2 regions of the Streptomyces sp. NBC_00223 genome follow, and region 2 is predicted to be linked to the other one. Evidence: riboswitches for the same ligand, from Rfam matches in the RefSeq annotation. Region 2 holds a riboswitch; the other holds the start of a gene.
What was found. Region 2 has a riboswitch for S-adenosylmethionine ahead of OHA30_RS07165 (aminotransferase class V-fold PLP-dependent enzyme). Riboswitches for the same ligand answer to the same signal wherever they lie in the genome.
Positions count from the first base shown of each region.

Region 1: linked by a shared signal. The riboswitch ahead of OHA30_RS29810 (ABC transporter substrate-binding protein) and the one ahead of OHA30_RS07165 (aminotransferase class V-fold PLP-dependent enzyme) in region 2 are both predicted to bind S-adenosylmethionine.

Region 1 is NZ_CP108109.1:6,974,986-6,979,169, forward strand. It holds gene OHA30_RS29805 (acyltransferase family protein) at 1-879, shown strand, start outside; SAM riboswitch class IV at 1,117-1,227, shown strand; gene OHA30_RS29810 (ABC transporter substrate-binding protein) at 1,602-3,287, shown strand; gene OHA30_RS29815 (ABC transporter permease) at 3,373-4,184, shown strand, end outside.
Region 2 is NZ_CP108109.1:1,696,118-1,700,301, reverse strand. It holds gene qcrB (cytochrome bc1 complex cytochrome b subunit) at 1-377, shown strand, start outside; gene trpD (anthranilate phosphoribosyltransferase) at 658-1,728, shown strand; SAM riboswitch class IV at 1,823-1,939, shown strand; gene OHA30_RS07165 (aminotransferase class V-fold PLP-dependent enzyme) at 2,116-3,483, shown strand; gene OHA30_RS07160 (Lrp/AsnC family transcriptional regulator) at 3,591-3,872, opposite strand; gene OHA30_RS07155 (rhomboid family intramembrane serine protease) at 3,869-4,184, opposite strand, start outside.

The sequences.
Region 1 (4,184 bases), 5.3 Mb from region 2:
ACCGCCGCGCTGACGCTCTCGCCGTTGCAGAGCTTCACCAACGGCTGGACGGCCGCGCTGCTGGCCGCCGCCTCCCTGGTCAACATCGTCAGGGCCGCCCAGTCCGGCGCGTACTCCGGGGTCACCGCGCCCCTGGGCCACACCTGGTCGCTCGGCGTCGAGGAGCAGTTCTATCTGCTGTGGCCACCGCTGCTGCTGGCCCTGCTGCGCCGGCTGTCCGCCCGTACGGTGCTGGTCGCCGTGAGCGTGCTCGCGCTGCTGCCGGTGCTGTGGCGCTTCCACCTGTGGGACCCCACCCAGGCCCACCGCATCTACAACGGCCCCGACACGCGGGCCGACCAACTGCTCGCCGGGGCCGTACTGGCGATCCTGCTCGCCCGGCTCGGGACCGACAACCCCTGGCGGCGGACGCTGGGCATCTGGGCGGCCCGGCTGTGGCCGCCCGCGCTGGCGCTGCTCTGCCTGATCGCCTGGCGGGTGCCGGTCACCGGGGCCGGCGCCTGGACGAAGCCCGTCTACACCGTCGGCTTCCTGGTGATCGCGCTGCTGACGGTGGTCCTGCTCGCCTCGCTCGAACTGCGGCCCCGCGCGCCGCTGGCCCGGCTGCTGTCGCTGCTGCCGCTGGCGTGGGTCGGCCGCAACCTCAGCTACGGGCTGTATCTCTGGCACTATCCGCTGATGCACGCGCTGAGCGACCTCGGCGTCGACCGGATGCTGCTGCCCGCCACGCTCGGCACGTCCTTCGCGGCGGCCCTGGCCTCGTACTACCTCGTCGAGGAGCCCTGCCGGCGGTTCAGGTACCGCCGCGGCGGGAAAATCTCCTCGGCGGCCACGCCGGCGCCGGCGGCAATCGAGGCGGTTTCGGGACGCGCGCGGTAGGGGTCGCGCCGGCGGACGCGGCGGCACCGCGAGCGGCCTGGCGTGTCGCCCCCGACCGGTGGTCGATCAGGTGAACGTTCCTCGCATAAGGGCACTTTTACGGCGTGTTCGCCTCTCTTTGTCGACAAGACGACCGGTGTGTCGGGCAGTTGAGGCCCACGCGCGTGACGGCTCACGAACTCCGGTGCTGCCGAAGGCTCTTGACCGGCGGGGAACGCCTGATCTAACTTGCTCCCACGCCACGAGTTCCGGTGCTCAAGCCCTGGCTTGCCGGACAGCAACCCTCCGACGCGGTGAGGTGCTCCAGGTGAAGGCTCGGCGGGACGCCGCGTCCCGCAAGCGCGAACACCGGCCCAGCGCCGGACCGACCAGGGGGAGGACGGCGTGACCGGGCCCATCGGGTTGCCGTACGCCGCAGTGCGCCCCACGCCCCCGGCCGCGGCGCTCTTCAGCCGCCGCCACATCGATCTGCTGCTCGTGTGCAGCTCGCTCTGTCGGAGTTGACCTCGGCCGGCCGCCCCCGCGGCCGCCTTTCCGGCCGTCCCCGACGACGGCCGGGACGCCGCTGACCCCGCCCCCTTCCGGCGCCACACCCGCTGCCCCGCCGGGCAGCGCGGCGGCGTCCGTGTCGGCGGGCGCGTGATCCGACTCCCTTGCGACGCCCGGCGCGCCACGCGCCGCGGGCCCGCCTCCACACGCAGACGCGAGAGCAGAGACCCACCATGACACTCCGTTCCTCCCGGCGTTCCCTTCCCGGCCGCTCCTCCCGCCGCCCGCTCGTCCGCGACGGCCTGGCCGCCGTGTCGCTCGGCACGGCCGCACTGCTCACCCTGGCCGCGTGCACCAGCACCAGATCTGACGACGGCGCCCAGGACTCCGGGCAACAGGGCGCCAAGGCGGTCACCATAGGCACCACCGACCAGGTCTCCAGCCTCGACCCGGCCGGTTCCTGGGACGCCGGCTCCGGCACCATCGAGAGCGAGGTCTACGCGACCCTGCTCAGCACCCCCAACGGTTCCTCCGATGTCTCGCCCGACCTGGCCGCGTCGATCAAGCTGAGCAGCCCGACGCAGTACACGGTGACCCTCAAGCCCGGTCTGAAGTTCGCCAACGGGCACGAACTGACCTCCTCCGACGTCAAGTTCAGCTTCGACCGGCAGCTCGGGATCGCCGACAAGAACGGCCCCTCGTCCCTGCTGCACAACCTCGCCAAGGTCGAGGCCCCCGACCCGGCCACCGCGGTGTTCACCCTCAAGTCGGCCAACGACTCGCTCTTCCCGCAGGTGCTCTCCACCAGCGCCGGGCTCATCGTCGACGAAGAGGTCTTCCCCGCCGACAAGATCCTCGACGACACCGCGATCATCGCCGCCAAGCCCTGGGACGGCCCCTACCGGATCGACAGCTACGACCGGAACTCGCTGGTGTCCTTCAGCGCCAACAGCGCCTACCAGGGCCTGCTCGGCACCCCGAAGGCCCCGAAGGTGCGGCTGAAGTACTACACCGACGCCAGCAACCTCAAGCTCGACGTCCAGCAGGGCAGCATCGACGTCGTCTACCGCACACTGACCATCGCCGACCTCCAGGACCTGTCCACCAAGAAGGGCATCACGGTCCACACCGGCTCCGGCAACGGCATCCGCTACATCGTCTTCAACTTCAAGACCCAGCCCTACGGTTCGGCCACCAAGCAGGCCGACCCGGCCAAGGCGCTCGCGGTCCGGCAGGCCGTCGCCGACTCCGTCGACCGGGCCCAACTCGCCCAGCAGGTCTACAAGAGCACCTACCAGGCGCTCTACTCCTCCGTGCCCGAGGGCATCACCGGCGCCACCGACTCCTTCAAGCCCCTCTACGGCGACAAGAACGGCGGCCCCGACAAGGCCGCGGCCGCCAAGAAGCTCAAGGACGCCGGCGTCACCACCCCGGTCACGCTCAACCTCCAGTACAACACCGACCACTACGGCTCGTCGTCCTCCGACGAGTACGCGCTGATCAAGACCCAGCTCGAAACCACCGGCCTGTTCAAGGTCAACCTCCAGTCCACCGAGTGGGCGCAGTACGGCAAGGACCGGGTCGCCGACCAGTACCCGCTCTACCAGCTGGGCTGGTACGCCGACTACCTCGACGCCGACGACTACCTCGCCTCCTTCTACGCCGCCAACAGCTGGGTCTCCAACGGCTACCAGGACACCGAGGTCCAAAAGCTCGTCAAGCAGGAGGAGACCGAGACCGACCCGGCCAGGCGCACCGCGATCATCCAGCAGATCCAGGACAAGGTCGCCCGGACCATCCCGCTGCTGCCGCTGCTCCAGGGCTCCACCGCGATCGTGACCCGCGCCGGCATCAGCGGCGTACCGGACCAGCTGACCAGCGCGTACTCGTTCCGCTGGGCGGAGCTCACCAAGAAGTGACCGTCCACCAGACGGAGTCCGCGCGGACGCCCGGCCCGGTGCCGGGCGTCCCCGCGGCCACCACACGCGGGAGCAGGTGCACAACGTGACAGCACTGGTCGACATCGACCCGCCCGAGGACACCGCGCAGCCGCCGGCCGCCGCGGGCCGGGCCGGGCGGCTGCTGGGCAGCGGACTCGTCCGCTACCTCGCCATACGCTTCGTGCTGATCTTCCCCACCGTGTTCGTCCTGGTCAGCATCGTCTTCTTTCTGATGCGGGCCACCGGGGACCCGATCAGCACCGCGTTCGGCGACCGGCTCACCCCGGACCAGCTGCACGCCAAACTCCACCAGGCCGGATACGACCGCCCGCTGCTCACCCAGTACCTGGAATACCTCCGCTCGGTCGCCACCGGGAACTTCGGCCGTACCGCCACCGACAACCAGGCCGTCTCCCAGGTGCTGCGCACCTACGGCGCCGCGACCCTCGAACTGGCCGGGTACGCGCTGCTGGTGGCCTTCGCACTCGGCCTGCCGCTGGGCATGGTCGCCGCCCGCTACCGGGACCGGGCGCCCGACGCCGTACTGCGGCTGCTGGCGATCCTCGGCTACGCCATGCCGGTGTTCTTCGTCGGACTGCTGCTCAAACTCGTCTTCGCGATCTGGCTCGGCTGGCTGCCCGTCTCCGGCCGGGCCGGGACCGAGGTGCAGCTCGAACTCCAGAACCAGATCAGCACCACCGGCATCTACCTGGTCGACGCCCTGCGCAGCGGTGACGGCTCGGCGGTCGCCGACGTGCTGCGGCACGCCGTGCTGCCCGGCCTGGCCCTCGGGCTGCTGGTCGCCGGGGTGCTGCTGCGCCTGGTCCGCGCCAACCTCACCGGCACGCTCTCCGCGGACTACGTCGACGCCGCCCG
Region 2 (4,184 bases):
TACGCGTCAGCTTCTTCGTGGCGCCGGTGCTGGCCTTCATCGTGACCAAGCGGATCTGCCTGGGGTTGCAGCGGCGGGACCGGGACACGGTGCTGCACGGCCGGGAGTCCGGCATCATCAAGCGGCTGCCGCACGGTGAGTTCATCGAGGTGCACGAGCCGCTCTCGCAGCAGCAGCTGCACGTGCTCACCGCGCACGCCCAGCCCAGGCCGATCCACCTCGGGCCCGAGGTCGACGAGAACGGTGTCGAGCGCAAGGCCGGCCGGATCGCCAAGGCGCAGGCGAAGCTCTCGCAGGGCTTCTACGGCGAGCACAGCCAGATTCCGAAGCCGACGGTGGAGGAGTACGAGGAGATCACGAGCGGACACGGTCACTAGGCCGCTCGCGCTGAGCGTCGCCACGACGCGGCTCCGCCGTAGGGCGTTCGGTTGTCGCCCGACCCTCCGCCGGTGACCGGTCACCCGCGCAGTTCCTCGCCCGGGGGTGCCCCCAGCGCCCCTGGGGTGGCGGGGTTCGTGAGCACAGTCGCGGTCCGTCGTGGTCGCCCGCGCAGTTCCCCGCGCCCCTTCAGAGGCGCGGGGAACTGCGCGTTTGGGTCAAGGTCGGAGCCGGTAGGCTGCACCCGCTGAGATCGTGGACCTTTTCAGGAGCGTGACCATGAGCGTTGTGAACCCCGCCGGAGGCACCCGCACGGCTTCGCGCTCCTGGCCCGACGTCCTCAGCGCCCTGATCGCGGGCCAGGACCTGAGCGGGGACGACACCGCCTGGGCGATGGACTCGATCATGAGCGGCCAGGCCACCGACGTGCAGATCGCCGGGTTCGCCATCGCGCTGCGGGTCAAGGGCGAGACCGTCGCGGAGGTCTCCGGCATGGTCCGGGCGATGTACGAGCACGCCACCACCATCCAGGTCCCCGGCCGTACCGTGGACATCGTCGGCACCGGCGGCGACCGGGCCAAGACGGTCAACATCTCCACGATGTCCTCGATAGTGGTGGCCGGCACCGGCGCGAAGGTCGTCAAGCACGGCAACCGGGCCGCCTCCTCCGCCAGCGGCGCCTCCGACGTCCTGGAGAAGCTCGGCGTCAACCTCGAACTGTCCCCGCAGCGGGTCGCCGAGGTCGCCGAGGAGGCCGGGATCACCTTCTGCTTCGCCGTGCGGTTCCACCCGTCGCTGCGCCATGTGGCCACCGCCCGCGCCGAGTTGGGGGTGGCCACCACCTTCAACTTCCTCGGGCCGCTGGCCAACCCGGCCCGCGTGCGCAGCCAGGCCACCGGTGTCGCCGACCCCCGGATGGCACCGATCCTCGCCGGGGTGCTGGCCGAACGCGGCTCCTCCGCCCTGGTGTTCCGCGGCGACGACGGCCTGGACGAGCTGACCACCACCGCCACCTCCCAGGTGTGGGAGGTGCGGGACGGCAAGGTGACACAGTCCGCCTTCGACCCCCGGGACGTCGGCCTCGACCTGGTCCCGGTCGAGGCGCTGCGCGGCGCCGACGCGTCCTACAACGCCGATGTCGCCCGGCGGCTGCTGGCCGGCGAGCGCGGGGCCGTACGGGACGCGGTGCTGCTCAATTCGGCGGCCGCGCTGACCGCGCTCGCGCCCGAGGCCGGCTCCGGGACGCTGGAGGAGCGGATCGCCGAGGGCCTGGTAACGGCCGCCGAGTCCATCGACTCCGGGGCCGCGGCCGCGGTGCTGGAGCGCTGGGTCGCGGCGAGCAACGCGTAGGCCGTACCGCCGAGTTGGCGGATCGGAACAGGGCGCCGTCCATTTCGCGGACGGCGCCTTGCGCGTACGGCCGACTGTGGCACAATCCTTTCCAGGTCACGAGTGACAGCGTCAAGGCCCCGGCTCGCTGTCCGGCAACCCTCCGTCCGAGGCGGGGTGCCCCGGGTGATGACCAGGCGGTGAGCAGCAAGGCTCACGGCAAGCCGGACTTGGGGAGTTCTTTCATGAGCAAGCGAATGCGATAGGGCCTGTCGGCCCCGGTACTGCTTTTTCGCCGTTTCCGTCGTTTCTGCAATTCCGCCCGATGCTGTTTCCGCGCCGCCCGCGCACGCTTCGCGCTGTGCCGGGCGGGTGGTGATTTCGCCTGCCTTCCTCCGGGAGTTCGCCATGACTGTGTCCATCGCTGCCACCGACCGTGAGATTTGTACCCCGCTGGGCGTTCTGGGACACGACGTCCTGGTCCCGCTCGTGACCGGCGGCGAGGTGACGTACGCGGCCCTCGACTACGCCGCCAGCGCCCCCGCCCTCCAGCGGGTGTGGGACGACGTGGCCGCGTACGCGCCCTACTACGGCAGCGTGCACCGCGGTGCCGGATACCTCTCGCAGCTGTCGACCGACCTGTTCGAGCAGAGCAGGGCCACGGTCGCGGAGTTCCTCGGGTGCCGCGAGGAGGACCAGGTCATCTTCACCCGGTCCACCACGGACTCCCTCAACCTGCTGGCCGCCGCCATCCCGGCCGGCACCCACGTCTTCGTCTTCGAGACCGAGCACCACGCGGCGCTGCTGCCCTGGCAGCGGGCGGAGGGCGCCCAGGTGACCTACCTGGACGCCCCGCGCACCCCCGAGCAGGCCGTCGCCGCCCTGGACGTGGCGCTGCACGGCGCCCCCAAGGGCCCCAAGCTGGTCTGCGTCACCGGCGCCTCCAATGTGACCGGCGAGCTGTGGCCGGTCCGCGAACTGGCCGCCGCCGCGCACCGGCACGGCGCCCGGATCGTCCTCGACGCCGCCCAGCTCGCCCCGCACCACCCGGTGGACATCGCGGCGCTCGACGTGGACTGGGTGGCCTTCTCCGGCCACAAGCTCTACGCGCCCTTCGGCTCCGGAGTGCTGGCCGGACGCGCGGACTGGCTGCGTGACGCCGATCCGTATCTCGCGGGCGGCGGCGCCACCCGCAAGGTGCAGCGCAGCGGTGACGGGGTGGACGTCGAGTGGCACACGGGCGTCGCGCGGCACGAGGCCGGATCGCCGAACGTCATCGGCGCGTACGCCATCGCGTCCGCCTGCAAGGCGCTGACCGAGGCCGGTTTCGAGCAGCTGGTCGCCCGTGAGCAGTCGCTGCTGGCCCTGCTGCGGGCCGGGCTCGCCGAGATCCCCGAGGTGCGGGTGCTCTCCCTGTTCGGGGACGAGTCCGCGCGCGTCGGTGTGCTCTCCTTCGTCGTCCAGGGCTGGAACAGCTCGCACTTCGCCGCGGCGCTCTCGGCGGAGTACGGGATCGGCGTGCGCGACGGTCTGTTCTGCGCGCACCCGCTGGTGCGGACGCTGCTGGACAGCGAGCCCGACGAGCCGGGGGAGTGCGGGGCGCCCGACGCGGCGCCGGGCGAGCGCTCGCTCAACGCGATCCGGGTCAGCTTCGGGGCGGGGACGCCCGAGGAGCACGTCACGCGCTTCGTCGCGGCGGTTCGTACGCTCGTCCGTGACGGCGCCGCTTGGCGCTACCGCACCGAGGGCGGCCGCTGCGTCCCGGCCCGCGACTGACACGTAAGACTGCCCTCGAACGCCAGGCAACCCCAGCCCGCCCGGCGTTTGAGGGCAGAATTCAGCCCGGCCGGCGTTTGAGGCCAAGCCTGCCCGGCGATTGAGGGCTACGCGTCCAGGCCGATCGCGAACGCTGCCTCAAGGTCGTGCTGCGAGTACGTGCGGAACGCGACGTGCGTATCGGTCACCTGCACTCCGGGAATCTTGCTGATCCGCCCCGGAATGATGTCCGCCAGATCGTCGTGCCGCGCCACCCGCACGAGCGCGACCAGATCGTAGTTCCCCGTCACCGAGTACACCTCACTGACGTTGTCCAGCGCCGCGATCGACTCCGCGATCTCGGGAATCCGGTCGACGGACGTCTTGATGAGCACGATCGCGGTGATCACGGCTGGATGTCTCCCTGAGTCGGCCTGATGACGAGGCTCACCTTACGCCGTGGCCGGTAGCAGACCCAGGCGCACAGGAACCCGAAGGCGAAGCCGACGACGTGCGCCAGATAGGCCACCCCGGGGCCGCCCTTCGCGGTCTGCGCGGCCAGCCACTGGAGCACGAACCAGAACCCCAGCACCATCCACGCGGGAAACCGCAGCGGGATGAAGAACAGGAACGGGAAGAGGCTGGTCACCCGGGCCTTGGGGAAGAGATACAGATACGCGCCGAGCGCCCCCGAGATCGCCCCGGACGCCCCCACCAGACTC